Regions from separate parts of the Bacillus sp. LH1 genome, predicted to be linked through region 3. Evidence: predicted binding sites of a transcription regulator. Region 3 holds the regulator's gene; each other region holds the start of a gene.
The links. Region 3 encodes LexA, which represses DNA repair genes until DNA is damaged. Its sites were predicted from a motif close to CGAACATATGTTCG; they were not measured.
Positions count from the first base shown of each region.

Region 1 (10,381 bases), 1.3 Mb from region 3:
TGTTATATTCAATATATATTCAATTGCTTTATGTGACCAAGTTTCAGGTGTAGGCGATTCATTTATATATTGTGGCGCACATGACTTCAGCATTGGAGTACTAATACTCCCTCCAGGATCTAAAGCAAGTACAGCCATGCCATGGGGTAATTCCAGGGCCATAGATTTAGTGATACCTTCAATAGCAAATTTCGAGGCACAATATGGCGCAAGCTCAGCCTCACCTTCTCTCCCCCAACTAGAACTCATATTAATGATAATTCCTTCTTTCCTAGCTACCATCGCTGGAACAAATGCTCTTATTACATTTACTACACCATTCACGTTTACATTCATTACATTTTCGAATTCTTGAGCCGTAATTTTCCAAAGTTGTGCATTTTGATTTACAATCGATGCATTATTTATTATCATATCGGGAGCTGTATGTGTATTAAGTATATAATTTGCCCAATTGTTAACTTGCTGAGAATCTGAAACATCAATTACTTGGAAATCATGTATTTTACTGTACTGTTTTTTTAGTTCTTCAATTTTATCTTTTGAACGTCCACAACCATATATGTTCCACCCTAATTCATGAAATCGATCAACCATCGCACGCCCTAACCCTTGTGTCACGCCTGTAATAATTACAGATTTACTAATTTCTTTTCGCTTCATTTCTCTCATCCTCCTTCCCTATATCTTACTCTCTTCATTTTTATTCAGCGATTTACTATAGTATTAACTCAACTCATACTTTAGTAATGGTTTTGATATTGTATACATAAACAAAAAAAGTAACCATCATGGTTACTTTTTGCTATATATCTAAAAATTCATTGTTTATTTCATTATTGTTTTTATATTTCAACTTCTCTTTTCCACATTTCTCACACTGGTAAATATAAACTACACCTAATGTACCTTTTTTAAAATCCTCATTATCCTGCATCTTAATAAAAATATATTTATGTTTACAATGCGATTCACCCAAATAATTTTTAAACCACTTTTTCAACACAACACATTCCACCTTTATGATAGAACCTTTATTTAGCTGCTTTATTACATACTTTTATTTAAATGTTCAATCTCATCTTGCAACTTTTTAAATTGCTCAAAATGCATGGTAATAGATTGGCTACTACCATAATCAACATTTTGTTTCACTAATATAACACCCGTATCATGAAAAAGCGCTTCAAGTTCTTTCCTAATAGACACTTTCGCAATATGAGCTGTTTTAATTGCAGATAAAATTGCAATTTCATTAAACTTTAATTTTATTTCATTTGGACAAAATGCGTCTTCAACTAATATAACTTCATTACTATAAATTAGTGCAACAAGATTACTTGATTTGGCATCTGTTAAATCAACTTTTTTCATAATATCTTTCATTACATTTTGCCTCCTTTATTTTCATATATATCAATTATACAAATTTTTAAAAAAATTACTCAACTTTATTATATTAATTTTAACACACTTTTATTGAAATCCATGCTCCAAACGTTTTACTATTCCACAATTTTTATTATATGAACCATCTGGACTATAACTCCATATAGTAATGTTAACAACTTTTTATAAAGCAGGTGAAAATTATGCCATCAGTTGTAGGAAATTTAGTTGTACAAAATAGTAATGGATCATTTAACTTAGGTGATTTCTACAACGTTTCTCCGAAAGAAAATACGAAAGCTTATAATGGTTCCGGCGCATCAAACGTTGGTTTTGTTGTTAATACTTTTAGCGGTGTTAGCGCGACCAATACATTTGATTCTGACCTTGCAGATCAAAACCAAGTGGGTACAGCCTAATCTTATGTTCAACTTTTTGTATAGAAAATTTTAATTTGTCTATACTATAATCAGGCTGTTTGACAGCTCTTATCGATTTTGGAGTACCCTATCTTTTTCTCCCTTTCCCTGGGGCTCAGCAGCTAGCACAAAGCTAGCTGCTTTTTCTTATATTATTTGTCTCATAAATCAGAAATAAAAAAAGCTGCCATTTAAATATTCAGCTTCTTTTACATTATTTCAATAATATCCATAGCGTTAAATACGTAAGTTTTATAAAAGGCGTCTGTACAAATTACAATTTGTTTTACCGGATTGATATGTACAACAGTCATGTAGCTTGTTAATATGTAACCATCTTCAAAATATGTTACCAATATTTCTTTCTCAGACAGTAATGACGTTAATAATTTATCAGAAATCCTCTCTTTTGCTTCATTTGTTAAAAGCGGTTTTTGTACTTTTAATTTCTCTCCAATAATCTTTCTCATATTTAAAAGTTGTTCGGACATTACTGTAAACGGAACCCACTCTCTTTCTTCTTTTTGTATCTTTACATCGTTCATTTTTTATCTCCTTGATCATTTATACATTTATTTATTCATGCTATCCCTTAGTTATTTTTAATACTTACTAAACTCGAATTTACTTCTAAACTATAATTAGGTTACCTCTCAAAAGAACATTCGTTCTTATTATACACGAACTTACGTTCCTTTGAGAAGAGCTATACTTATTATTTCTTAACAAAAAACATAATTTTATTTATCTCCATATTTTTTCCTTTATCAAATAAACTTTTCATTTCTTATATAAAATGCATATAAAAACTAAAAGGCGACCTCACACAAAGTGAAATCGCCTTTTTCTAAAAAATATTCAAAGCTTATTTTTCTATCCTAACTAATGTTCTTTCTGGAATACATAATTCATCTATATTAAAATGATTTATTTTTAAGTTCAATTCCCCTACTCGTTCCTTATCTTCATCACCAACCCAACAACTAAATAATTCGAAATAGTCTCCATCTTCCAAATAACTTTCCATAATCTTGCATAAAGTTAAAAGTTTTTCTTTCGCTTCTTTTTTTCCTTTACATTTTGCCACTCGACAAGTTCAATTCCCCAATTAGTTGAAACCTCATATGTGTAATTTGTTTGGAATTGATAATCTTGTACAATTTCAAGCATACTTTCATCTGAAAAACACGGTCCAAAAACAATTACATCATTAGAATCTGGATCCGTTAACGGAATTTCTACATTACAGCCTATGTAACTTGCTAAACTCATTTTATACTCCTCCAATATTCGTATAAAAAATACTTCATAGTATATTTATTTACTCAAATATAAAATCCCTGCCTAAACGAAAAAGTTTTAAATTTTTATCGTTTATTAACCATCTATAACTGAAAACATATACTATGATGAACGAACTCACAAAGCATAAGAAAAGAGAGCATTTACAACACTCTCTTTTCTTACATACTCTATGGAACTTTACAAAACTGAATCAGTGATTTTTATTATTATATTTTATTACATATACTTAGGTTGTACTATTATATGTAACTCTCTCTCTGTATCCGCTTTTTTCGGATGACGAAAATAATTAAGTTCGTACTTTAACACTTTATACTCAACCATCCCAATTTTAATCCCTTTCGTTTCTTTTAATATAACTAATAAATCACTTATATTTTCATCATATGACTCAAAAATTTTCGCTCCGCCCTCTCCTTGAAAGATTACTTTCATATATTCTCCCCACCTTAATTTATTGATGTGGTAAATGATGCGTTTAAAACGATTCATTCTTTATCCTAAAATTTTCACAACAAAAAGAACATCCTTTCCAATCGAATGCTCAGCTTTTTACTAATTATCCATGTTAAATATTTATTCAAAAACATTATATGTATTATTTTTTAAATTATGTTCGATATTCATTATTAAAGAGTAAATATATGTAATAAACTTGCATAATGAAAACCGTAGAATATCCACTTTCGTTGAAATAATTATAAACCATAATTTCCCATTGTAATTCTTAATATTTAAATGTAATATTGTATTGTCTTACTATCTATTTATAACTCACACACTAATTAGAAAAGGGAACTCTATATGAGTTCCCTTTTCTAATTATGATTACAGTCATTATTTCTTTTCTAGAAATTTAAATGTATCTTTAAATTCTTTATTATTCACTTTAATATCAGCATCTTTCAATAAATCATTGACTACTTGTTGTTTCCATTTACCTGTCGTATCTTGTAGTCTTTGTTGTTCTATATCTTTACGAATTTTATCCTTTACTTCATCAAATGGCTTCAATTCTTTTTTATCCGTCACTTTAATAATATGGTAACCGTAAGTTGTTTTAACCGGATCACTTACTTGGCCTGCATCTAATTTATACGCAGCTTCCTCAAATTCTTTCACTGTTTGCCCAGGAGCAAAACCAGATATTTCCCCGCCCTGTTCCTTTGAACCAGTATCCTCTGAATACTGTTTTGCTAAGGCAGCAAAATCTTCACCATTATTTACTTTCTCCTTTATTTCTTTAGCCGTTTTTTCATCTTTCACTAAAATGTGACTTACTTTCATTTCTGGTTTATAGTTATTTTTCACATCTTTATCTGTAACTGTTGCTTTAATCGCTTTCTCAAATGCAATTTCTGGCTTCATTTTTTCTTTTAATTCATCTTCGTTTTTCAATCCAAGTTGTTCTAAAGTCGATTTAAAGTTCTCACCCATTTTATCTTTTGCTTCTTCTACTTTCTTTTTTGCTTCCTCATCTGAAACTTTATATTTATCTAACAATGCCTTACTTAACATCATTTGATATAAAGTACTTTCTCCATATTGTTGTCGTAATTCTTTACTTAATTCTTTCTCTGTAACATTCCCTACTTTTGATGTTACTACGTTGTCTGAGGAACCACATGCAGATAATGCTAGCATCACGCATGAAATAATTGTTCCAATAAATATTTTTTTCTTTTTCAATTCAAATACCTCACTTTTATCATTATGCAAATTAACTATACACAGTCATTGTGAAAACAGTGTGTTTTCTACATGTAATTCATTTCATATGAGTAGACTATGTATCATGTATTTTCATTTTTAAACGTAAAGAGTCTTCTTACTATTATGTATAGTAAGAAGACTCTTTACATACTCCTTAAAAACAATACTGCCGCTATAGTTACTTAATAATTACATGTTTTTCAGGTATCCAACTATTCTGCCCGATATCTACCGCATTTCCCACTCTACCCCACACTCGAAAAGATGTCGATCCATCTATATTCCCTTTATAATTCATACATTCAGGCTCTTCATAATAATTTACTCCGTAACCGACAGGATATTTCGAAGTTGCATAAAACCATTTCACATTAAAATGTTTTAAATATGCCCACTGCTTATCGTTCTCTAAACAAATCATATCTTGCTCACCGCCTCCCCAATAACCTGTTAAGATTAAATATGGAATTTTCTAAGTGAGTGCACCTGTAAATTGAGGGGTCATGGGAGTTTCATATAAATTTATTCCGTATCCATCAGGATATTTCGAAACTGCAATACCAATGCCATTCGGTTGCTGTGTATACACTATGTTAGATTGATTTGCTTTGTTGGAATCTATAAACCAAGAAAGTGACTTATTTCCTACTAATCGATTCAGATCACATTTCCCAATCCCAGGAACATTCCCTGAATCCGTATATTGCCACATATCGCATGGATATGCTGGCTTATTCCCTCCATAACGAGGGATCCATACAAAATCAGCTTCAATATTACATGCTCCAAATGATAAATACGTGTGATGCCCTACGTATAATCCTACTTTTTCCGCACCTAAACGGCGTAATTCATCAATAAATGCCTGTGTCCCGCCTTGCATATCTGCCATCGTTTGAACTTCTACGTCCGCCACCCAAAACTTAGCTGATTGATCACCACGATTCCAAAAATCTTGTGCCTCTTTCTTTGCATCAGCAATAGATATAAAACGGCAAAAAGCATAATTACCGAATGGGATACTATGCTTTTTCATTTCACTAACATAATTTTGATACATAAAATCCACCGTATTAGAGCCATCTTGAACTCTAGCAATCACTAAATCTAGCTGAGATGCTGCAATATCCCAATTAATAGTTCCATTCCATTTTGAAATATCTACAATATACCCCATACATTCCAGCTCCTTTTGAATGTCTTATTCATAGCTTGTTTTATTGTAAGCCTCCTCTCTCTAAAACTAGCTATCTATAATATAAATAAAAAGAATCTTTACTGTTTTTCAAAATATATTCTCTTTCAGAAATATTTCTATCAACTTTAACATGTATGCCACATAAAACATTCGAAATATACCCTACTATTCATTTATTATGTAATCTCGTCCTATCAATCATTTTTACAGATATTAAAAAAAATCTCCTGTATTATTAAATTATAACTTTCAGTATCGATTTCCTTTCAACTAAAAAATTTCATCCCTCATTTTCTATATATTCTTAAGTCAAAATTACTACCTCTACATGAAATTTGAGATTTAGAAAAATTTTAATTAATTGAAGTTTACTCCTATTAAATTGCAATTTTCCAACCTGAACACTATTGGTGCATAAAAAAGACATTTTCTATTACTGAAAATGTCTTTTTACAGTTTAATAAAACAACTTTGGTGCTAAATCTGTATTTTGTAATTGTGAGTTTTCACTGCTCATAACACAACTTGTGGAAAATAGAATTGGGATACCACAAACCTCATCATTCATTACATCACGAAACACATTGGCAGCAACACCTGTAAACGTTTGACATAAGTTAGAAATATCGTCATTGAAAAACTGAATGACTTCCGCAGCGAAAACCGGAAAAACAACATTCGGTCCGCCAGGGAACTGAGGCTGTACCACAACTTGTTCAAAATAAGGATTATTTTCTAGTGCTACTTGAAATAAATGAGCTATTTCAAATGCATCTAGTGGACAAGGAAATGGATTTACAATTTCATTCTCATTATTCGTTACAATAACTGTCACACTTACATTCCCAAATTGTACAAAAGATTTTAAAAGCGTTGCTAATGCTCTCGCTTTTTCGTTGCTTAACGCATGCACTAAAATAATATAATTACCACCAACAGGAATAAGCGGCCCAACTGTAACAGTTGGATCAGCACCTATTGAATTTTTTAATTCATTAAAATATGTGATCCACGGTGGCGAAAGCTGAGCTTGTACATTTTCTTCCACTATTTTATACTACCCCCTTATACCATTCTTACTAACATAATATGTAACAAACAAAAAAATGCATTAGTTATATTAACCATTTGCGTATTTATTGATTATATTAATTAAACATTTTATTTTCCATTCTCAATTTCCCCTTTACATCTTTAAGCACTTTTACTACTATAAAATTCTTTATTATAAGCAAATCCACTGAAATTTCATATTATACTAATACGACTCTATATCCATTAAATTATAATACTCAATATTAGGAGCTGATTTCATGGAAAAAAAACCTATCGTGTTCAAAATCCCACCAAATTCAAAGCTAAAAATTACATTTTTCGGTCCTTGTAACGAAGTAATTACAAATGTGTCTATAATTAATCAACTATGCACCCCTAAATGTCAAACTATCACGCAATACCCAGACTTTAAGAAATATGTAACGGAAGTACGATCGCTATCCCGTTGTTAGTCCGCATAATGCACGATTTTCACAACTTTATTACCTAAAATAACCGAGAAAGAAAATAACTGCATTCCTAGACTAAAATTACTCATGTTATGATATTCCATTGATAATTCATTGATTTTTTACACGTTTTTATGAAAAGAACATATATTATCGTATGGAGATTATCCACTCATAAAACCTATCTTTCTTTGGAGCGTACTTTTTATGTATGCTCTTTTTTTATGTAACCGTCCCCCTTCTAAATTGACCAACAATATATTAAAATTCTTTATATACTCAAGGAGGTCAAATATGTTCAAGTTGCATCCAATACTACTCATCTTAGGATTGATTTTGTTTTTATATAGTGTAATCGCCTTTATGCTATTCTTTTCAGTGTATTAGCATTCCCTACACAAATCTATGTTCAATATATAATTTCTATATGGTAAAGAAAAAACATAATGATACGATCTTTTATGTATTCCGTCTTTCTTGTTCTATAAGAAAACTAGTAAACTTACTAACAATGCGTTTTTACAAACATGTTACTTATTATTCTGTTTATTATCTGAAGAAGGTTGAAGCCCCTACAAATTAAACTACGCTTTACCTATTTACTTATATATTTTAGAAAAACAATAATAATCCCCCACCATTTGGTAAGGGGATTAACTAAACCTACTAAAAAACATTTAATAATCAGTTTTATTTAGTTGGAGAAGGAAATCTTGCCGCTTCAAAGTGAACCGTATTTACACCATTAACATTTTGTACAATTACGCCAGCAATACTACTTTCTGCAAAAACTTCAACTAAATCTCCTGCTTCTAATTGAAGAATAGTAGTTACGGAAACATCATTATTAAAAAATACTCCTGTTCCAAAGAAATCATTATCTATCGCTATTGCCGGATTGCCATTTACACGAATTTCTACTCTAGCTCTGTAATTTACATTAAAATCATTTGGAGAAAATGTTATATTTCCTAATACACTATATACCCCTCTAGTTTTCGGAGTAAAAATCGACGTTACTGGATTATATTCATTCGCTAGATCAAATTGTTCATTTTGAAATAATACTTTAACAGGAGTATTTGCTAGAACAGGTTGATTAACTGTATTCACAGCTCTAAATGCCGATGCCCTTACAAGCTCCTCTTTCTTATCATCACAACACTTCACCTTTACATACTTCCTATCACATTTACTACTTTTCCTATAACAATCATGACTTTCCTTTTTGTAATCTTTACAATACTTACAGTAATAATAAGACATAGTGAGTCCCCCTTTACACTTATTTTTACATAGTATGCTATATAGATTAGAATAGCTTGGACGACCTGTTACTATTTTTAATAGATTAAAAAACCCTCACCATTTCGGTGAGGGTTTACCTTTAAGCTTCTGCAAACTCATTGTTTAATGACTTTATTTAATTGGAGAAGGAAATCTTGCTGCTTCAAAATGTGCACCATCTTCTAAAGGACTTAAAACTCCATCTATACTACTTTGTGCATAAATCTCAACTTCATCCCCTGCATTCAATTGAACAATCGTCGAAACACTTACGACATTTCCAAAACTTATTGGACCAAAAAAGTCATTATCTATAGCTATCGCTGCGTTTCCATTCACACGAATTTCTACACGCGCTCTATAATTTAAAGTTGGATCGTTTGGAAAGAAACCAATCGTTCCAATAATAGAATATACACCTTTAGTCTTCGGCATAAAAATAGATGTTGCTGGATTATACTCATTCGCTAAATCAAATTGTTCATTTTGAAATAACACTTTCACAAAAGTATTAGCAGGAACATTTTGATTCACAGTATTTCTAGCTCTAAATGCCGATGCTCTAACAAGATTGTCCTTGTTATCATGACACTTACTAGTGTTCTTACAACAATCATGATGCTTATTTTTATACTCCTTACAATACTTACAGTAGTAATAACAAGACATACTGATTCCCCTTTCAAACTTATTACTATATATTATGTAAGATTGATTTATAAGGTTTGGACTAGCTATTTTTATTATTCATAAGGGCGCTATTAACCTGCACCCTTATTTATATACACCACTTCATTCCTTACTAGTTATAAGTTGTATACAGTCCCATATGGAATAGTCAGAAAAGAACTTCCGTACGGTGTAACTTGATGTACTGGGTAAAAATACTCTACGGATGAATAATACGGTTGTACACCTTGCTGCTGCATTTGCAATTGTTGTTGCATTTGCAATGCTTGTTGAATAGCTTGGACTGTACTTTGTGCTCCACTATACGTTATAGATGTACCATACGCTGGTCGCATACCAGTTTCAGAATTAAAATATGAATAAAACATGATTTTCAGCTCCCTTCCCGTATAATTTATTACAAATTATATTATGATTCTTTATTTCAGTGGGTACTATAAAGCTAGTCCGCTCGCTTATATTCAAATGACAAAATAAAAAAGTAGCTGCTAGACTACTTTGACTCCTTCTTATCACCAAATGAAATGATATACATATTCTCCTGTTACACGCTCATTAATTCCCGCAACCCTAACGAACCTAAGTAAATCCGCTCCTTGAAGGAAATATACCGAAATCGTAACCGGTACTTGCGACCACATGAATTGATAAAGCTCATTCACTCTCTGATTCGTCGTAACGATTAAATCATTTACAGGTCCATGATTCCATGCAGAGGTTTGAACTGAAGTGAAAGAAAGGTCTTTCCCATTAACCACTATTCTTGATACGCTTTGAGTTATGTCCACAATAATCCCCTCCAACATTACAAAAATTGGACCTTTTTTAGTTCATATTATTATAAATATTCTTGACTGTAATAAATGTTTAAGGCG
Region 1 covers NZ_CM175007.1:2,254,405-2,264,785, reverse strand. Annotated here, with positions in the region: gene ACX9TM_RS11915 (SDR family oxidoreductase) at 1-663, opposite strand, end outside; gene ACX9TM_RS11910 (hypothetical protein) at 806-1,006, opposite strand; gene ACX9TM_RS11905 (hypothetical protein) at 1,051-1,386, opposite strand; gene gerPF (spore germination protein GerPF) at 1,593-1,808, shown strand; gene ACX9TM_RS11895 (YolD-like family protein) at 2,018-2,353, opposite strand; gene ACX9TM_RS11890 (KH domain-containing protein) at 2,850-3,080, opposite strand; gene ACX9TM_RS11885 (hypothetical protein) at 3,330-3,548, opposite strand; gene ACX9TM_RS11880 (peptidylprolyl isomerase PrsA) at 3,951-4,802, opposite strand; partial or broken gene ACX9TM_RS11875 (glycoside hydrolase family 25 protein) at 5,005-6,003, opposite strand; gene ACX9TM_RS11870 (hypothetical protein) at 6,482-7,072, opposite strand; gene ACX9TM_RS11865 (hypothetical protein) at 7,338-7,532, shown strand; gene ACX9TM_RS11860 (complement C1q domain-containing protein) at 8,220-8,795, opposite strand; gene ACX9TM_RS11855 (C1q-like domain-containing protein) at 8,949-9,485, opposite strand; gene ACX9TM_RS11850 (DUF3947 family protein) at 9,623-9,874, opposite strand; gene ACX9TM_RS11845 (hypothetical protein) at 10,019-10,294, opposite strand.
Region 1: ACX9TM_RS11895 (YolD-like family protein) is a predicted target of LexA. The motif match lies at 2,490-2,503, and genes of this name have one in related genera.

Region 2 (10,381 bases), 2.4 Mb from region 3:
TAACGGCATGGACTGCTGTTCCGCGCTCTGCGTACGTTAACCCTTTTTTCTCCATAAAGCGCGGGCGTGTTTTAATTGGTGCACGTAGTTTTTTAATAAAGGCGTTATCGCTACCTTCTTCAGATTGATAATTTCTCTTTATTTCTGTAACAGATTGCTTCGCACGATGAGATGTCGCATCCTCATATCCGTACTTCCACATTAATCTGTCGTACACTTCTTCTTTCCGTTCACTTTGCAGGGGAACAGCCTTTTTCTCACGAAGTGCTTCTAACAATTCTTGTTTCTCTTCTTGAACTGGCTCTTGTGCAAGTAGTGTGTTACCGTCCACAACTTCTACTTTCCAGCTAGTGTCATATCCGTAAATTTCATCTGGAATACTTCCTTGTCCTAATTCAAGAAGCATTTCACTATCACGGTGTCTATATAATGAAGGTGCAATCCAGTCTAAATAACAAGACGCTCCGGCACGTATGTGATCTGGTAATAACCATTCACTATGTTCCCTCGCATCAAGCCATTTTTCCATTTCCTTATTTGCATCCTTAACTGTTCCGATTAAAATTAACTTCTCTTTCGCACGCGTCAATGCTACGTATAGTACGCGCATTTCTTCCGCAATTAATTCCATTTTCATTTTACGCTTAATCGCAAGCTGTGATAATGTTGTATATTTAATTCGTTTACGCGGATCGATAAATTGCGAACCGAAACCGAAATCTTTATGCAATAAGAAACGTTTCATTAAGTCTTGTGTATTAAAACGACGACCGAGTCCAGCTACAAATACGACCGGGAACTCTAGCCCTTTACTTTTATGAATCGTCATAATGCGAACAACGTCTTCTTGTTCACCTAGGGCTCTCGCCGTACCCATATCATCACCGCGTTCTAAAATACGTTCAATAAAACGTAAGAAGCGGAATAACCCTCTAAATGATGTTGCTTCATATTGTCTTGCACGGTCATATAGTACGCGTAAGTTTGCTTGTCTTTGCTTTCCTGCTGGTAAACCGCCAACGAAGTCGTAATAACCTGTCTCACCGTACACTTTCCAAATTAAATCAGAAAGGGATTGTTGACGGGCAAATTCACGCCATCCTTGCAGTAAGTTATAAAACCACTCTAATTTATCATGAAGTTCTTGCTCCTCTTCAAGCGGTGCCCCTTTTAAGAATGAGCTCATTACTTCATAAAACGAGCCTTTCTTTCCATGAGCACGAAGCGTTGCAAGTTCTTCATCGCTCAACCCAACGATTGGGGAACGAAGTACAGCGGCAAGCGGAATATCTTGCATCGGATTATCAATAACGCGGAATACGTTCATCATAATATTTACTTCCGTCGCTTCAAAATAACCAGTCGCGAGGTCAGCGTATACTGGAATTCCTTGTAATTTTAACTCTTCCATAATTTGCGGGGCCCACGGCATGGAGCGAAGTAAAATAACGAAATCGCGATATTGCACCGGACGCATACTATCATTTTTACGGTCATACACTTCATAACCGGAATCAACCATCGCTTTAATGCGCTGCGCCATAAGGCGAGCTTCAAGCTGTGCTTTTTCGACTTCTGCACCTTCTTCACCGTCTATTACTTCTTCCGTTTGCTGAATACATAATAATTCTGCTGCTACATCTTCACCTTCTGGATAGGTAGCACCTAGCTTTAGTTCAGCGTCAGCATCGTAGTCAATTTCCCCAACTTCTTCGCCCATAATTTGTTTAAAAATAAAGTTCGTACCTGCTAGTACTTCATGACGACTACGGAAGTTTTTCGCTAAGTCAATCTTCATTCCGCCGCCCAATCCTTCTTGTGTGAAACGTTTATACTTTCCTAGGAATAAGCCTGGCTCGGCTAGTCGGAAACGATAAATCGACTGCTTTACGTCACCAACCATGAACAAGTTTCCTTCACTCTCAGAATCTTTCGTTACGAATTTAATAATGGATTCCTGTACAAAGTTCGTGTCTTGATATTCATCGACTAATACTTCAGCAAATTTATTACGATATTGGAGCGCCACTGCTGACGGATTCATTTCACCATTTTCACTTTGTTCACTTAAAATTTGTAAACAGAAATGCTCTAAATCTGTGAAATCGACCATTCCTTTATCTCGCTTCATCGCTTGGAAACGCTCTGTAAATACTTTTACAAGTTGAACAAGCTTTTCTAATACTGGGTGCATATCTTGAAAATCTCGTAAGAAACTTTCAGGTTTGCGGCTAAATAACTCTTCTTGTAATTTCTTCACTTCATCTTTCGCTTTATTACGAAGAGAGTCTACTTGTTTTACAACATCTTCATTGTAATCACTTTTCTTAATACGCTTTAACGTTTGCCACGATACGTTTTGCATCGCTTCATACAAACTTGTCCACGACTCACGAGCAGCTGATGATAGCGTTCCAAGTAAAGCTACATCTGCTTGCAGGGTTTCAATGCGAGGCGCTGGACCGTCAGGAAGCATTGCGAGTTCAGTTGCCTTACGAATATGCTGTTCCGCTGTTTCAAGCTGGAATTTCACATCTTCTAATAAATAAGAAGCATATACTAAATCCTCAATTGTCTTTCCTTCTACGTCATATGCTTCTACTAATTTATCAAGCCATTTTTCCGGATTTGGATGCGCTCTTGATTCTGTATGAAGCGCTAAAATCATACGTTGTAAGTCATCATCACTACGGTCACTCGTATAACGATCAACGAGTTCAAAGAATATCGTATTATCTTCGATGCCATACTCTTCTTCTAATATGTCATCTAGCACTTCTTCTTTTAACAATTCATTTTCTGTTTGATTCGCAATACGGAAACGAGGATCAACATCAAGCATGTAGTAATATCCTCTAATTACTTGTAAACAGAATGAGTGAATTGTTGAAATGGAAGCTTTATTTAATAGGCTCAGCTGCTTTCTTACGTGTTGAGAGCCTGGTTCATCAATTAATACCTTTTCTAACGCTTCTCCGATTCGGTTTTTCATCTCTTGTGCTGCTGCATTCGTAAATGTTACAACGAGCAGGCGGTCGACATCGACTGGGTTCTCTTCATTAATAATCTTTTTAATAATACGTTCAACTAATACTGCTGTTTTACCTGATCCAGCTGCAGCCGCAACTAAAATATCACGTCCGTTAGCTACAACAGCTTTCCACTGGTCATCTGTCCATTGACTACCTTCTGGTTTTTTAGGCCAATTTTCTATCATTCTCCGCCAACCTCCTCTCTTATTTTCTCCATCGCTTCGCTATCTTTCATATCTTTTAACGATCGGAACTGATTATCTTCCAGTGACTCATCAAATTGACAAACAGATTTGAAGTTACAGAACGTACATGCTGCTTTATTCCCCATTTTATAAGGAGCAATATCGATAACACCTTCTGTAATATCTTTTCCGATATTTTCAAACGTATGGTGTACATATTTTTGCAGTACGTTAAACTCTTGCTCACTTGCAATACTTGAACGCGCACTAAAGCTACCGTCTTTTTTCAGGCCAGCAGAAATAATATCTGAGCTTCCTGTTGAAAGTTTGTTATCCATTAAACGAACAACGTCAGCATCTCCTAATACGAGTCCTTTCATTTTAAATTTCTTTAAAATTTCTTTTTCAATTTCAGCTTCCGTTGCGTCACCTTTCATCTCAACGATTGGGTTATGAATATGGAAATACAATACACCAGCTGGTGATGCTGCTTGGCCTTTTTTCATCCACGTCTGTGCATTCGAAGTAACAACATCTAAATACGTTAACATTTGAAGTGCTAATCCGTAATACACTTCCGTTAAATCTAACGCTTTTGAACTTGATTTATAATCAATAATACGTAAGAACGTCCCGTTTTCATCTTCTGCCTTATCAACACGGTCAATACGGCCGACTACTTCCATCTTTACACCATTTGGTAATGAGAATTCCATCGGCGGAAGTGACCCTGTACCTCCCATACCGAACGGCACCTCTAAATCAACTGGTACGAATCCGCTTGACTTCGCATGTTCACGAAGAATGATTGACGTACGGAAAATGATTTGTTGTAGTTTTTGTTTTAAATAGAAATGACGGTTTGAACTTAATAAAATTTGTCGTTGTAATAACGGCGCAATTTCTTCTATTACTAAAACAGAAAGATGCTCACACTCTTTTATGGATAAATCCGCCCAAGTGCGGTTTTCACGCAATAACTTGTCCGCAATTTTCTTTAATGCCGCATGGAATAATTCGCCGATGTCTGGCGCATCAAGCTTGAAAATATCACGCTCTCTAAGCGATAAACCGTGCTGCGCAAAATGAGCGTATGCACAACGATTAAATAGTTCCATACGAGAGACGCTTCCTTTAATTATATCTCCGTATAAATCTCTACTTACTGCTGTACTTAGTTTCTTCGCACGATTTCGATAGAATAAACTTGATAAGACGCGGCTACTTTTTTGTTTCCATTCATCTGAAGTTACGTAGAAATTATATACGTCCCACCAAAAGTCTAAATTCCCTTCAAATCCGTATCGCTTCCACGTTTGTAGTTGCTGCATAACGTAAGATAACGTTACTTCTGGCGTTGCTACATATGAAATTTGTTCTGAACGTGATAAATCATTTACGTCATTCGTAATAAATGAATCTTTCACATTAGGGAACATTCTTTTTATTTTCTTAATAAAGCTAGACGCAAGTAACGTCTTTCCTTCTTCATCTGCAAGCGGGCATGAAATGTATAACTTCTCAGATGCTCTTGTTACCATTTGATACATAACGAACTGTTCTTCTAACAAAGTTTGTCTCGTCGTTGGCGCTAATTCAATCCCTGCCGCACCAAGAACTTCTCTTTCCTCATCAGAAAGCATACCTTCATCCATAGGTGCTGCTGGAATGACACCCTCATTTACACCTATAATAAACGTTGCTCTCACATCAGATAATCTGGAGTGATCAATATTAGCAATTAACACTTGGTCTAATGACGGCGGAATGTTAGCAAATTGAAGTGCCTCAAGACCAGTCGACATAACGTCAGTAAACATAGAAAGAGACATTTTCTCTTCCCCAAGCATCTCTACAAATGTATCAAGAAGGCTCATTACTTCTTCCCATACTTGTTCATGATCTGTCGCAAATAAGAAATCTCCACTTTCTTCTGCACGTATACGTAATTCTTCTAGTTTTTTCGGAACATCCAGTTCTTCTAAAAACAAGTAAACTGCTTCACACATTTGCATAACTGTTCCTGCACGCTTTAACCTTTTTTGCATGCGAATAACAGGTGTTCTTACAACGTCACGTAGCCTATTTATTTTCTCTTCCATTTCACGTTCACTGTCTGTAATCATCCCGTTCGTATCATCAAGAGAACGATAACGGCGATACATCCATGGATCTTCAGCAGTCCATCTCTTTCCTTGTATACCGTACGCTAAACAGTAATTTTCAAATTCATCCATTTCTTCACGCATCGCTTCTTTTCTTACGTCTAATGGATATAACAGCTCTGTTTTCACGCAGCGGAACACCGCATCATAACGCCAATTCCCACTAATAATCTCGAGTGCAGAACGAATACATTCTACTAATGGGTGATGTGACATCGGGCGCTTTTCATCGATGAAGTGCGGGATATTATAATCTGTAAATAACGTTCGCATCACATCGTAATAACTTTCCCCATTACGAAGAAGCACTGCAATATCCCGGTAACGATATTTTTCGTCGGCAACAAGTTTACGAATTTCACGAGCAACACCTTCTACCTCCGCTCGTAAATTCGCAGCTGTACTAATCGTTACACTCGCTTCACCGTTAAATTTTTCATTCGGACGCGCTTCATAATGCGCTTCTAAATGCGCTAATGCCGGAGAATGAAAACGCGGCTGTTCCATAAGTGGAATTGTTTTTTCAATTTCTATTTTCTCTTCACGCGCTACTTGTTTTATTTTTTCATACGTTAACGTCGTTTCATAAAATAAATCGAGTTCATTTACTGGCTGCGCTAACGTTTTTTCATCTATCGTTAACGTGATCGTAACTCTCGCTCCGCAAATCATAAGCTGTCTTACAATCTCTAACTCTTGCGGGGAGAATGAATGAAATCCGTCTATATAAATTTCCGCACCATTTACATATTCAGACTGCGGAAGCTTTTCCACTAGCAATTGCAGGTAGTCTTCTGAATCTAAATATTTTCCAATTAAAGCACGTTCAAAATCATCGTATAACAGCTGTAAATCATACACTTTATTCGCTAGTAACTTTTGTTCGGCACTGCTACTATGCGCATCTAATTGTTGCCACATTTCATATACGTTAGATGGCGTTACATTGTAACGTTTAAACTCTGCAATCATACTACCAAGATGTTCAAAGAAACCGTTTTGCTCCGCTGCTTTTTGGAACACCGATAATCCATCTTTACGAGACTCTACAATTTTACGGAGTAACATATGTACACCAGCTTCATCAATATGAAGACGACTCGCTCCGCCAACTTCTTGCAGTACCTTCCACGCTAATCGTGAAAAACTAAAAACTTGTGCCCGAATAGAACCTCTTACATCCTCACTTCCAATTAACGCCTGCTGCGTCTGGAATGTCATCTGTTCTGGCACAAGATATAATATTGTTTTCCCTCTCGGGCGTTGTTTTAACTCTTCTTGCACTTCGCGTAAACAAAGTGTACTTTTTCCACTTCCCGCTCTACCAATCACAAATCGAAGTGACATGTAACCCCACCTTTCACTTACATAACGAACGTTAGTTTGCTACTATAATTGTATTATAGGACACGAAAAAAGACAAACTGAGTTGTTTGCCTTTTTCTATACTTCTATCTATTATATCAACCTTTTGAAAAATTCGTTTGCACCTCTTGAATTGGCCAATATCGCAAATCAACTTTACCGACGACTGTATCAGCTTTTACAAAGCCAAAGTGTCTACTATCCCAGCTCCCGAGCCGGTTATCACCTACTACAAAAATAAACCCAGGTGGCACCAGTTTTTCTTTCGTTAACTCTTCTAATGTAAAGTCGCCTGTTAGTTGCCTTCCGTTTATCTCTTTCTTATACTTCTCTAAATACGGCTCATCAATAAATTGACCGTTTATATATAACTTATCCTGCTTATATTCAATATGATCTCCAGGTAAACCGATAATCCGCTTTACATAGTCCTCTTTTTTATTCGCATGAAATACCACAACGTCAAATCTGTTCAAGTCCCCAACTTGATAACTCACCTTATTTACAACTAGCATATTGCCATCTTGCAATGTCGGCATCATTGACTTCCCCTCTACAACATACGTTGAAAAGAAAAACGTTCGAAAAAATACAGCTAATAATACACCAATTAAAATTGTTCGTATCCACTCCATGCCTTCTTTTTTCAAAGTTTTCTTCATCTGCTTCTCCCCTTATCCTTTAATACTGAAGCTTTCCTTTACAAAGAAGACTATTCTTAATGTAGTTCTAACTTTACTTCGATTTTCTTACCGACATACCATAAAATAAAAATACCAATCGCTACAATAACTGATTTCACCGGATTATGAATAAATGACATTAAATCATGACCGATATACGTTAAAATAAAAACCATCACAAGTTTTCCGAATGCTAACGCTAGACCAAACTGTTTTACACTAATTCGGGATAAACCAGCGACAACATTTATGAGCGCTGACGGTGTAAACGGAAAACAAAATATAACAAAAATCGGTGCGAATCCTTTCCTTTCAATCCACCCCATTGCTTTTCGTACTCTCTCATGCTTATTTACAAACGAAAAGAAACGACTGCGACCAAAATGGCGGATGATGAAAAAGACAAGTAATGCACCCATTACTGATCCAAGCCATGAATAAAGAAAACCGAGCCAAAAGCCAAATGCAACAGCATTCGCCAGTACAAATACGATAAGCGGTAATGCTGGAATCAACGCCTCTATCATCGGTAAACCAATACCAAGAAGTGGTCCGAACGCTTTATAACTCTCAACAATATGATCCATATTTTCTGGTGAAAAATACTCTTTGATTGTCTGAAAATCCATTCTACACTTTACCCCTTTACTCTAAATACTATCCCTACTGTATCATTGCTTATATGAAAGAGGAAATGGTAGATACGACATATGGAGATGTATTTATTAAAGTTTCCATATCTTTCATAAGAATTCCTTCATTATTTAGCTATGATAATCTATCAATATTCGACAGGACGTGTCATTCGTTTTGTTATTTAGATTGTTTTTTTGATTTTTTCAGTAAATGAAATTACAATGGTGATTTTCTAAATATAACAATTACAACTCGGTTTTTCTAATATATCGCCTTACCTACAAAGACTGATAAAGTGAAACTTTAATCAGTGGGGATTTTGTTGATCCCCCGCTTAACTTCTTTGCTTTCGCTGAATTTTGAGGCGGGGGTCTTACTACCCACAAATAACAGGATAAACAAAAAAGAATGGGGATTCCCCCATCCTTTCACACTTCGCCTTCCTTCACAAAATACACACTCTCATAAGCGGGTCTTAATGTTGATTCCTCTTTTTTATCAACCTCTTTAAAACAAGGACTCCCTTGTTTTTTCCTACGATCTTCATATTCAGTACGTAATTTTGCTGTACGATTTTGTTGATTTTCAAAACTAGTTTTTGATATTTCTAATTTCACAGCAAAGCCATTTATAAATCTAATAATAAGATTTCCATCTTTTAATTCTTTATTACTTTCAATATAAAAATGAGACAACCAAGCGCACTCTTTTCTAGAGTAAGAATAGGTAGGGAAAAAATAAAGTTGATCTGCTGGACTAATCGCAATCGGTGCTTTATGTGTAATATGAGTTAACTCTTTCGTTCCTTCTTTTCTGCCTAAGAAACTAGAGCCATGCTTGCGGCAACTTCTTTCTATAATATCTAGAGGTTTTTGAAATACGAAAAAAGAATCATTCATTTCAACGACTCGCGTAACAATTTTCTTTTCACTTAGAACGACAGGAAGTAAGGCCATCGTATTTTTCGTTACAACATAATTTTCGACATAGCGTTCCACTTTACTTTCCATACTCCATTATCTCCTTTTTTCCATTTATATTAGCAGCTGCATATATAATTTTAGCATCTATGAAAAGGAAATAGCTTACAAGTTCCGCTTTTTTACAATTTTTTATCATTTATCAAACATTTGTTAAATAAAAAAATCACGATATAGTAATGATTTAATTTTAAAGTTATAAAAACAGCATTTATACTACCTATAAATATTTATTATCCCTTCCTATTTTCACATCATGAAAACAATTAACTTTGCTATAATTAAAATGTAAATCCAATATATGGAGGGCCACTATGGAGGAAAAAGAGATCCAACCATCGATTCAAATGAAAAATAGTAGCGTCATTATCGTGAAAAACTCAGCTAGTATTATATTCGGTTTATTTTTCATTCTGCTATTCTTTGCTAAACCGTTTCGTAAATCAAAATGTCCAGAATGTAAAAAACGTGAGAAGAAAAAATCAGGACAAGAACAATAAAAGGCCTTCCTTTATGGAATGCCTTTTTACATTTGTAGTATCATTTTATTTATTCTTCTCCCTAAAAAACAACTATATTTTCTCCCAAGGTTCTCTACATCTTTTTTGATTTGTAATATGGTCCTTATATAAAACATGAGAAAGAGTATTGGTACTTGTTACCCGCTTTTAATTTTTATTAAACACTTCAAATTTGTACATCTTTATCCATCACTAACAATTCGTTAATTAGTTAACTTTGTAATATAAGTTTTGTATATAATGTCATTCAAAAACACAATATATATAAGTAGCTATTTATAATTACATTGCTTTTTATCGAATTCCAAAAAGGAGCTGTATACTATGGACAAAGAAAATCTATTAAGCCAGCAGGTTAATAGCATCCCCTCAGATGCTCTGAATACCCCTAGTAAGGAACAAGAACAACTGTTAGAAACATCATCTCAAAACGTACAAAATTCCAACAACAATGCTAACAAAAAAGATGTTACTCAAGGTCTATCTGGAAAAGATTCCCCTATTTCAATAGAGAATACAAATTTATAGTTATTTACTATCATACGCAGCAAATACTCTTGCTGAACTAATTCTTCTACAGAAACTAATACGCATTCCAGATAATTTTTCACCCGTTGTAACATAGAAAAAGAGATTTAGATATAAAAACAGGCTCTGAAAAAACTTTCCCCACAACAAAAAAAGGATGGCATTAGCCATCCTTTTTTCCATCATCAACTATAAAATTATAGTTTGATTACGTTTTTAGCTTGAGGTCCACGGTTACCTTCTTCGATTTCGAAGCTAACTTTTTGGCCTTCTTCTAGAGATTTGA
Region 2 covers NZ_CM175007.1:1,159,542-1,169,922, reverse strand. Annotated here, with positions in the region: gene addA (helicase-exonuclease AddAB subunit AddA) at 1-3,217, opposite strand, end outside; gene addB (helicase-exonuclease AddAB subunit AddB) at 3,214-6,729, opposite strand; gene lepB (signal peptidase I) at 6,846-7,409, opposite strand; gene ACX9TM_RS06100 (TVP38/TMEM64 family protein) at 7,466-8,059, opposite strand; gene ACX9TM_RS06095 (competence protein ComK) at 8,495-9,076, opposite strand; gene ACX9TM_RS06090 (hypothetical protein) at 9,361-9,546, shown strand; gene ACX9TM_RS06085 (hypothetical protein) at 9,892-10,095, shown strand; gene cspA (RNA chaperone/antiterminator CspA) at 10,293-10,381, opposite strand, start outside.
Region 2: addB (helicase-exonuclease AddAB subunit AddB) is a predicted target of LexA. The motif match lies at 6,755-6,768, and genes of this name have one in related genera.

Region 3 (10,381 bases):
AGGGAATAAATATAGTTTAGTACCTTGCGATAAACAATACTAAGTGGTATATTATGGATAAAACAGGTACCGTGTATTGAACAGTACTAAGATAGGAAAGGAGGATGGCACTTGAACGTTCAGTTTAAAAAAGGTGTGCTTGAACTTTGTGTATTAGCACTTGTAAAACGTAAAGATAGTTACGGTTATGAACTTGTTCAGCAAATTTCTAATAAATTTTTAATATCGGAAGGGTCAGTATACCCTTTATTACGTCGTTTGACGAAAGAAGGGTATTTTCAAACGTATTTAAAGGAATCTACGGAAGGGCCACCTCGTAAATATTATCAATTAACAGAGCAAGGGGAGACGCAATTTCATTTGTTAGTAACAGAATGGCGTGATTTTGCGAAAGGGGTACAAGAAATTATTGAAGGGGTGGAATGGGATGAGTAAAGAAGGGTTTCTTAAAGAATTATCAAGTTATCTTAGAAAGTTACCAGAGGAAGAGAGGCAAGATATTTTATTGGATTATGAAGAGCACTTTCAGTTTGGACTAGAAGAGGGGAAAACTGAATCGGAAATAATACAGGGCCTTGGTTCTCCGAAAGTAATCGCGAAAGAATTACTTGCGATGTATCGCTTCGATGAAATGAAAAAAAATCCATCGACTTCAAATGTGACAAGAGCTGTTATGGCAGCGATTGGACTTAGTTTGTTTAATTTTATTATTGTGTTAGGCCCGTTAGTCGCAATTATTGCTTTTATATTTTCTTTTTGGATCGGTGGTATTGCTAGTGTAGTAACACCATTTTTCGTTATTGGAAAAGTATTTATGGGTACTTTTATATGGTTGGATCTTTTCGTTAGTATAACGTTTGTTGGGGTAGGTTTATTGTTATGTATTATCGCTTTTTATAGTACAAAGTGGTTTAAGAGATTGTGTGTACGATATGTAATATGGAACTTCAAAATGATAAAAGGAGAGTAAATGATGAAAAAACTATTTTTAATCGCTATCGCTTGTATCATTATTGGAGTAATAGGAATTTCCCAAACATATGAAAAAGCAGTACAAACTGCTGAAAAAGGCGATAAAGAAAATGTAATTAAAAACGAAACATTAAAAAATATAGAAGTTAAGTTAGATGCCGGGGATATTATTGTCCAAAAATCTCCTGACTCTTCTTTTTATGTAAAGCAATCGGGAGATGTACGTAAACAAGAGATTCGTATCGCAGAAGATGGTGACACATTAAAAATTATTGGGGAAAGAGAAAAAGGTGCTTCATTTGATTTTTCTTTTTACGATTTTAGGTTTCAAACGTCTAAATTGACTCTCCTTGTGCCCGAACGCTCTTACCAAGATGTAAAAGTAAATTCATCTGCTGGACAAATCGAAATGAGTGATGTGAAAAGTGATAGCGTAAGTGTTAGAACACTTGCTGGAGAAGTAGAGTTGAAACAAGTAACGGCTAAGAATGTGGAGGGATCGACAAAAGCTGGTGAGGTGAACTTTAAGAAGGTATTAGGGAAAGTGACCGCAAAAACAACAAGTGGGGAAATAAATATTCAAGATCATGATTCTAAGTATAATCTAGAAGCCAGTTCAACTGCGGGAGATATAGATATTACTTTATCGGAAAAACCACAAGATGCGGTAATTACTGGGCAAAGTGCTGCTGGAGATGTAACAATTTTTAATGAAGAAAATAAAAATGTAACAATTGGAAATGGCAGTAAAAAGATTAGCGGTAAAACGGCTGCGGGAGATGTGACGATTGAAACTCGTTAATAAGAAATAGAATGCATGGAAATCTATCAAAATACAAAAAGAAGATAATTACCTTATTTATATACGGTAATTATCTTCTTTTTGTTATTTTTAATGTAAATCACGATATACGCCAATTACTTTCCCGATAACTGACACTTGTTTTAAAATGATAGGTTCTAATGAAGAGTTTTCTGGTTGTAGACGGAAATGGTCTTTTTCTTTATAGAAACGTTTAACTGTTGCTTCGTTATCCTCTGTTAAAGCGACTACAATTTCACCATTATATGCAGACTGCTGTTGGCGAACAACAACTAAATCTCCATCGAAAATACCAGCTTCAATCATACTATCTCCAGAAATACGTAACATGAACACTTGGTCTGCTCCAGCAACAATACTAGCTGGAAGTGGGAAATGTTCTTCTACGCTTTCGACCGCTGTAATTGGTAACCCAGCAGTGACTTTTCCGACAATTGGAACTTGAATAACAGATTGTGTTTCCGTATCCATTCGGTCTTCACCTAAAATTTCAATGGCACGTGGTTTTGTTGGATCGCGTCGAATGTATCCTTTTTCTTCTAATCGTGATAAATGTCCGTGCACTGTAGAACTAGAAGCGAGGCCGACTGCTTGACCAATTTCACGTACGGAAGGTGGATATCCTTTTTCTTGTACTTTTAGCTTAATAAAGTCGAGAATGTCTTGCTGGCGTTTCGTTAACTTTTCCATGTTTTCTAACACCTCGTTTTCTTTCATTTTTCTTATTAATAAGTATAACATGTGAAAAAACATTCTACAAACATAAGTTCGAACAAATGGCGGATTTATGTTACACTATAGGGAAATAATAGGGAGAAAGAGGGGTTCAAAATGAATGCAATTATTTATGCACGTGTGAGTACAACGAAAGAAGCGCAAGAAACATCATTATTACGTCAAAAAGATGAATTATTGCATTTAGCTGAGCGCTATCAAATGAATGTTACTAAGGTGATTGAAGAGCAGGCTAGTGGATATACAATTGAACGTGACGGTATATTAGAGGTGTTGGATACAATTCGAGACGAACAAATTGATGTGTTACTTATACAAGATGAAACGCGTCTTGGTAGAGGAAATGCGAAGATCGCGTTAATGCATTGTTTACATAAAGAAGGCATAAAAGTATATACGCATACACATAATGGTGAATTACAATTGTCGGATTCTGATTCAATGGTATTAGATATTATTGGTATTGTTGAAGAATATCAAAGAAAGATTCATAATTTGAAAATTAAACGAGGTATGCAACGTGCAGTAGAAAAAGGTTATCGTCCAGAAAAAAATTTAAAAAATCGTCATTTAAGTGTAGGAAGAGAGAAAAAAGAAGTGCCAATTGAGGAAATTGTACGTTTGCGAAAAAGTGAACTCACGTTTGAAGAAATTGCAGCAACATTACGTGGATTTGGTCATAATGTTTCAAAGGCGACTGTACATCGTAGATATGTAGAGTATACGAAGCAATTGCTTGATAAAGAAGAGTAACTATTGTATGATAATAATCAGTTTTGATTAGAAGGGGGATTCGAGATGATTAATCACGAACTCGTTGAACGCATTAACTTCTTAGCGAAAAAAGCAAAAGCTGAAGGTTTAACTGAAGAAGAGCAACGTGAGCGTCAATCGCTACGTGAACAATATTTAAAAGGATTTCGTCAAAATATGTTAAACGAACTTAAAGGTATTAAAGTTGTTAACGAAGAAGGTACAGATGTTACACCGACGAAATTAAAAGCTTTAAAAAAGCAAGATAATGCAAAATTAAATTAAAAGATGGGCGAAGCCCATCTTTTTTATATGTAAAAATCGTTATTTAATAACTTTCCAGTTGTTATTAACTGTTGCTTCTATCGTTTTATGTTCCAATATATAATTAGCGATAAGTTCAGACATATCTGTGGGTATATCTTTTACTACCGGTTTGTTTTGAAACATAAAGAAATTTCCCCCGCCACTTGCACGATAATTATTCATTACAACGTCATATTCTTCATTCATATTAAGAGGAGCACTGTTATGCTGTAAAGATTCTACTCTTTCACCAATTGGTTTTGAAATGTTTAATACGTATGAAATCCCTTCCCACATATCATAATTATAATGTTGTGGCTTTGGTTCTATGTAGGTAGGACTTACGGTGATGGATCCATCTGTTTTTAATGTGAAATAAGAAGCAGAGAGTTCAAGAGCATTTTTTATATCCGCTCCAGTTATTCTAATTACTTTTAATGTGTTTGGATAAATATAATTAGAAACGATGTCACGCATTGTTACATGTTCCGGGAAACCTGGAGATGTATTATGGAACAAACTTGTACAAGAAATTGATACATTAGCTATATCCATCTGTATTTTATTTATGAATTCGATAAAAGGATGATCATGCAAACGAGTTTGCATAGCATCTGAAATTTGCATATCCCCCTGAATGATTCCAATAGGTTGATCAAGCCACTTTTGTGTTTTCTCTTCGTAATCGGCTACCAATGAAAGTACATCTTGGTCAGCCTCAACTCCTTGTACAGATAATAATTCAGAAGAACTCTCTTTTTTAACCCATTTATGTTTTGTTTTTTCGAATGTTATTTTTACTTTTCCAACTGAGTTTCCATTACATCCGGTCTGTAAAATTGTTACACCGTTAGCCATTGTGTGAGCAATTTCCCGGTGTTGGTGGCCTGTTAATAAAATATCTATGTCGTCAATTTCATGGCACATTGCATATCCTTGGTTTTCTCCTGTTAAAACTTCAGTCGGTACCCCGGTTTGTAAATCTCGTTCAACTCCCCCGTGATACGCTACGACTAGTAAATCTGGTTTCTCATGTTTGCGAATGTAAGAAACCCACTTTTTCGTTGTTTCTAATGCATCTTCAAATTGTAAGTCTCTAATGTGATGGGGTTGTTCCCAATTGGTAATGTAGTGCGTTGTCACCCCTAAAATAGCAATTTTTATATTGGATTCAATCTGTTTGATTATATAAGGTTTTCCGAAATAAGGTTTCTTTATGTTTTTATCTAAAATGTTTGCTGATAGGTACGGGAAGTTCGCAGTAGTCACAGCGTTATTTAATATACCCATCCCGTAATTAAACTCATGATTGCCGATAATTGCAGCGTCATACTGTAAGTAATTTGCTAATAAGGACATTGGGTTTTTTTTGTTTTTTTCGTATGTAACATAATGATAAGTAAATGGTGTTCCTTGAATAAAGTCGCCATTATCAATTAAAAGAACGTTTGTATTTTGGGAACGTTCTTTTTTTATAAGAGTAGAAATTTTAGCTAAACCAAGTTCTGCTGGGGAGTTATCTTGGTAGTGAATAGGATAAACAGTGCCATGTATATCGCTTGTTAATAAGATGTTTAAAGTTACAGTTTGATTTTGTTCCAATATGACTCACCTTTTCTATTGTTATCTTCCAATTCATCATATCAAATATGTGAAGAGAATTTTAATGTGAGTGTATAGAATGTGTAAAGATTCTGTAAATAATCAATTATTTGTAAAAATATGTGATATATTTCTTCATGTTTATGAAAGGTTATTTTATAACAATGAAAAATGGAGGCATTAATATGTTGAAAAAAGTTTTTGCAATGAGCACAACAGTTGTACTAGCAGCGGGATTATTAAGTGGCTGTGGAACGAAGGAATCAAGTGCAAGTAAAAATGAAGATACGAAAAAAGGGTATGTACCGAAGACTTTAAATGTTCAATTTGTTCCTTCTCAAAATGCAGATACGTTAGAGGCGAAGGCAAAACCGCTTGAGAAGCTATTAAGTGATAAGTTAAATATTCCAGTAAAAGTTAGTATTTCAACGAACTACAATACAATTGTAGAAGCGATGGCATCTAAACAAGTAGATGTAGGATTTTTACCGCCAACAGCGTACGTATTAGCACATGAAAAGAAGGCTGCAAATGTAATTTTACAAGCACAACGTTTTGGAGTAGAGGATGAAACAGGAGCTCCTACAAAAGATTTAGTAGATTATTATAAATCTGAGTTTGTTGTTAAAAAAGACTCTAATATAAATAGTGTAAAAGATTTAAAAGGTAAAAAGATTGGTTATCAAGACGTAACATCATCAGCAGGGTATGTATGGCCTGCAGCTGTTCTATTAAAAGAGGGAATTGATCCGTTAAAAGATGTGAAACCTGTTACATTAAAAGGTCACGATCAGTCGCTTATTGCTCTTTTAAATGGTGACGTAGATGCAGCTGTTGTATTCCAAGATGCTCGTAATATTGTAAAAAAAGATTATCCGAATATATTCGAGCAAACGAAAATAGTGAAATTTACGGAGAAAATTCCAAACGATACGATTTCGGTACGTTCTGATTTAGATGAAGAGTGGAGCAAGAAATTACAGGATGCTTTCATTGAAATTGGAAAAAATGAGGAAGGTCACAAAATCATTAAAGAAGTATATTCACATGAAGGATATGTTAAATCTGATGATAGTAAATTTGACATCGTTCGTGAATATGGGAAGAAAGTAAAAACGCAATAATACATATGGAAATGGCAGCTAGCTGAAAGGGAATGTTTTCAGTTAGTTTGCCGTTTTGAATACATAGAAGGTAGGTAAGATGTGTGATAGAATTTCGAAATGTCTCCAAAGTGTATCCAAATGGTACAAAAGGATTGAATAATATAAACTTGAAAATTCAAAAAGGTGAGTTTGTTATAATGGTAGGGCTGTCCGGAGCTGGAAAGTCTACACTTCTAAAATCGGTAAATCGTCTTCATGAGATTACAGAAGGCGAAATCATGATTGAATGTGAGTCTATTACTGCTGCAAAAGGAAAAGATTTACGACGTATGCGCCGGGATATTGGTATGATCTTTCAAAGTTTTAACCTTGTAAAGCGATCAACAGTATTGAAGAATGTATTAGCTGGCCGTGTTGGATATCATTCGACATTGCGTACAACGTTAGGTTTGTTTCCGAAAGAGGATGTGGAGCTCGCATTTCAAGCGTTAAAAAGAGTGAATATTTTAGAAAAAGCATATGCACGTGCTGATGAATTATCAGGAGGACAACAACAACGTGTATCGATAGCTAGAGCATTGGCGCAAGAAGCAAAAATCATATTGGCAGATGAACCTGTTGCGTCGTTAGATCCGCTAACAACAAAGCAAGTATTAGATGATTTAAAGAAAATTAATGAAGATTTTGGAATTACAACAATTGTAAACTTACATTCTATTGCTTTAGCTAGGCAATATGCGACGCGTATTATTGGATTACATGCAGGCGAAATTGTTTTTGATGGTTTAGTAGAAGCAGCAACGGATGAAAAGTTTGCTGAAATTTATGGTGACGTAGCACAGAAAAGTGAATTGTTAGAGGTGGCAGCTAAATGAATGATGTGACGATATATTCGAAGTCGATACCGAAGCCGCCGAGTAAGTTAAAACATATGTTAACGTTTATTCTATTCATTTTACTGTTGTGGGGAAGTAGTATACAGGTCGACGCATCATTTTCAAAGCTAGTAGTTGGTTTTCCTAATATAATGGATTTGTTAAAAGAAATGGTGCCGCCAGATTGGAGTTATTTTCAAGTTATTACAACAGCAATGTTAGATACAATACGTATGGCGATTATTGGGACGACTTTAGGAGCGATTTTAGCTATTCCACTTGCACTGTTTGCGGCAAGTAATGTGTTTACTAGTACATTTTTATACAGTCCAGCTCGATTGATTTTAAATTTTATTCGAACGATACCAGATTTATTATTAGCGGCAATTTTCGTAGCTATTTTTGGAATAGGACCACTTCCGGGTATTTTAGCTCTTACTTTTTTCTCAATTGGGCTCGTGGCGAAATTGTTGTATGAATCAATTGAATCAATTGACCCTGGCCCACTAGAAGCGATGACAGCTGTAGGGGCTAATAAGGTGCAATGGATTGTTTATGGAGTCATTCCACAAGTAAAAGCACACTTTGTTTCCTATGTACTATATACATTTGAGGTGAATGTACGGGCAGCGGCTGTCCTAGGTTTAGTAGGAGCAGGTGGTATTGGACTATATTATGATCGTACACTTGGGTTTTTACAATATCAACAAACTGCATCTATTATCATCTATACTCTTGTTGTTGTATTGGTAATTGATTATGTAAGTACATTGTTGCGGGAGAAATTATAATGAGTAAAACGACGATAATCGTACCAAAACCGAAGAAACCGAGTGTGTATCGCTCGTTTATTTTTATAGCACTTACATTTGTTTATATATGGGCTTTTTCAGGAGTACCGCTAGAGGGAATAAAGGAAACGGCGGGAGAAATTACAAAAGCAATTATGACAGGGATATTGACTCCAGACTGGTCGTATGTATCTTTGCCAGATGGTGAAGATTTATTACATGGATTAATTGATACGTTGGCAATTGCGATATTAGGTACATTTATTTCTGCATTTTTATCTGTTCCGTTTGCTTTTTGGGCGGCAACGAATATGAGTAGTGGAAAATTAACTTCAGGATTTGGGAAATTTGTACTTAGTTTTGTTCGTACATTTCCTGAATTAGTTATGGCTCTTTTATTTATAAAAGCTGTTGGTCCAGGCTCTTTTGCAGGAGTATTAGCCTTAGGATTGCATTCTATTGGAATGTTAGGAAAACTATATTCAGAAGGAATTGAAAACATAGATAAAGGACCGACGGAAGCGTTACTAGCAACAGGAGCAAATCGTTTTCAAATACTTTGGTATGCGGTGTTACCGCAAGTGTTACCAGATTTTCTATCGTATACGTTATACAGATTTGAAATTAATGTACGATCCGCTGCGATTTTAGGAGTTATCGGAGCAGGAGGGATTGGTACACCTTTAATTTTTGCGCTGAGTTCACGGAATTGGTCTCGTGTTGGTATTATTTTATTAGGTATTATTTTAATGGTAATTATAATTGATTTGATTTCAAGCTCGATTCGGAAACGGATTGTTTAACTTATTTGAAAAGCATCGAAGTTAGATGCTTTTTTATGTTTTTAAAAACGTATTTAAAAAAGTAAGTATAGAAGAAATTTGTATAAATATACAGATAATTCCCTTTCTTTTTAAAATAAAAATAATGAAAAAGTATGTCATATTGAATGCCCATACATTCCCGGAAACATTGATTTTTTTATAAAAAATCAAAAAAATATCAACATATTTGTCGATACATGTTGTATAATCTTGCGTGGGAAGCTATCATATAAATGTATAAAACGTTTACTAATATAAGCGAAGGGAAGAATAGCATGTCACATTCAATCGAACAACTTTCTATCAACACGATTCGCACATTATCCATCGATGCGATTGAAAAAGCAAACTCTGGTCACCCAGGAATGCCAATGGGTGCAGCACCAATGGCTTATACATTATGGACTCAATTTATGAAACACAATCCAAATAACCCAACGTGGTTTAACCGTGATCGTTTCGTATTATCTGCAGGTCATGGTTCAATGTTATTATACAGCCTACTTCACCTATCTGGTTATGATGTAACAATGGATGACTTAAAGAACTTCCGTCAATGGGGAAGCAAAACTCCAGGACATCCTGAGTACGGTCATACAGCTGGTGTAGATGCAACGACTGGTCCACTTGGACAAGGTATTGCAACTGCTGTAGGTATGGCAATGGCTGAAAGACATTTAGCTGCTAAATATAACCGTGATGCGTATAATGTAGTAGATCATTATACATACGCTATTTGTGGTGATGGAGATTTAATGGAGGGCGTTTCTGCTGAAGCATCTTCATTAGCTGCTCATTTACAATTAGGTCGTCTTGTTGTGCTTTACGATTCAAACGATATTTCATTAGATGGCGATTTAAATCGTTCATTCTCTGAAAGTGTAGAAGATCGTTACAAAGCATACGGATGGCAAGTAATCCGTGTTGAGGATGGAAACGATATTGAAGCAATCGCGAAAGCAATTGAAGAAGCGAAAGCTGACGAAAAACGCCCAACGCTAATTGAAGTAAGAACGACAATTGGTTTCGGTTCTCCAAACAAATCAGGAAAATCAGCTTCACATGGTTCTCCACTTGGTGTAGAAGAAACAAAATTAACGAAAGAAGCATATGCTTGGACTGCTGAGCAAGACTTCCACGTAGCAGAAGAAGTATATGACAACTTCCGTAAAACAGTACAAGATGTTGGTGAAACTGCGCAAGCTGAGTGGAACACGATGCTAGGTGAATATGCACAAGCATACCCAGAATTAGCAAACGAATTCCAAGCAGCAATGAACGGTCAACTTCCAGAAGGTTGGGAGCAAAACTTACCAACTTATGAATTAGGATCAAAAGCAGCAACTCGTAATTCTTCTGGTGCTGTAATTAATGCAATTGCAGAGTCTGTACCATCATTCTTCGGTGGATCTGCTGACCTTGCTGGTTCTAACAAAACATACATGAATAACGAAAAAGACTTTACAAGAGATGATTACAGCGGTAAAAACATTTGGTACGGTGTACGTGAGTTCGCAATGGGTGCAGCAATGAACGGTATTGCACTACATGGTGGTTTAAAAACTTACGGTGGTACGTTCTTCGTATTCTCTGA
Region 3 covers NZ_CM175007.1:3,588,960-3,599,340, reverse strand. Annotated here, with positions in the region: gene ACX9TM_RS18585 (PadR family transcriptional regulator) at 112-435, shown strand; gene ACX9TM_RS18580 (DUF1700 domain-containing protein) at 428-970, shown strand; gene ACX9TM_RS18575 (DUF4097 family beta strand repeat-containing protein) at 971-1,774, shown strand; gene lexA (transcriptional repressor LexA) at 1,865-2,485, opposite strand; gene ACX9TM_RS18565 (YneB family resolvase-like protein) at 2,627-3,283, shown strand; gene ACX9TM_RS18560 (DUF896 domain-containing protein) at 3,329-3,568, shown strand; gene ACX9TM_RS18555 (bifunctional metallophosphatase/5'-nucleotidase) at 3,608-5,191, opposite strand; gene ACX9TM_RS18550 (phosphate/phosphite/phosphonate ABC transporter substrate-binding protein) at 5,377-6,315, shown strand; gene phnC (phosphonate ABC transporter ATP-binding protein) at 6,399-7,172, shown strand; gene phnE (phosphonate ABC transporter, permease protein PhnE) at 7,169-7,963, shown strand; gene phnE (phosphonate ABC transporter, permease protein PhnE) at 7,963-8,766, shown strand; gene tkt (transketolase) at 9,063-10,381, shown strand, end outside.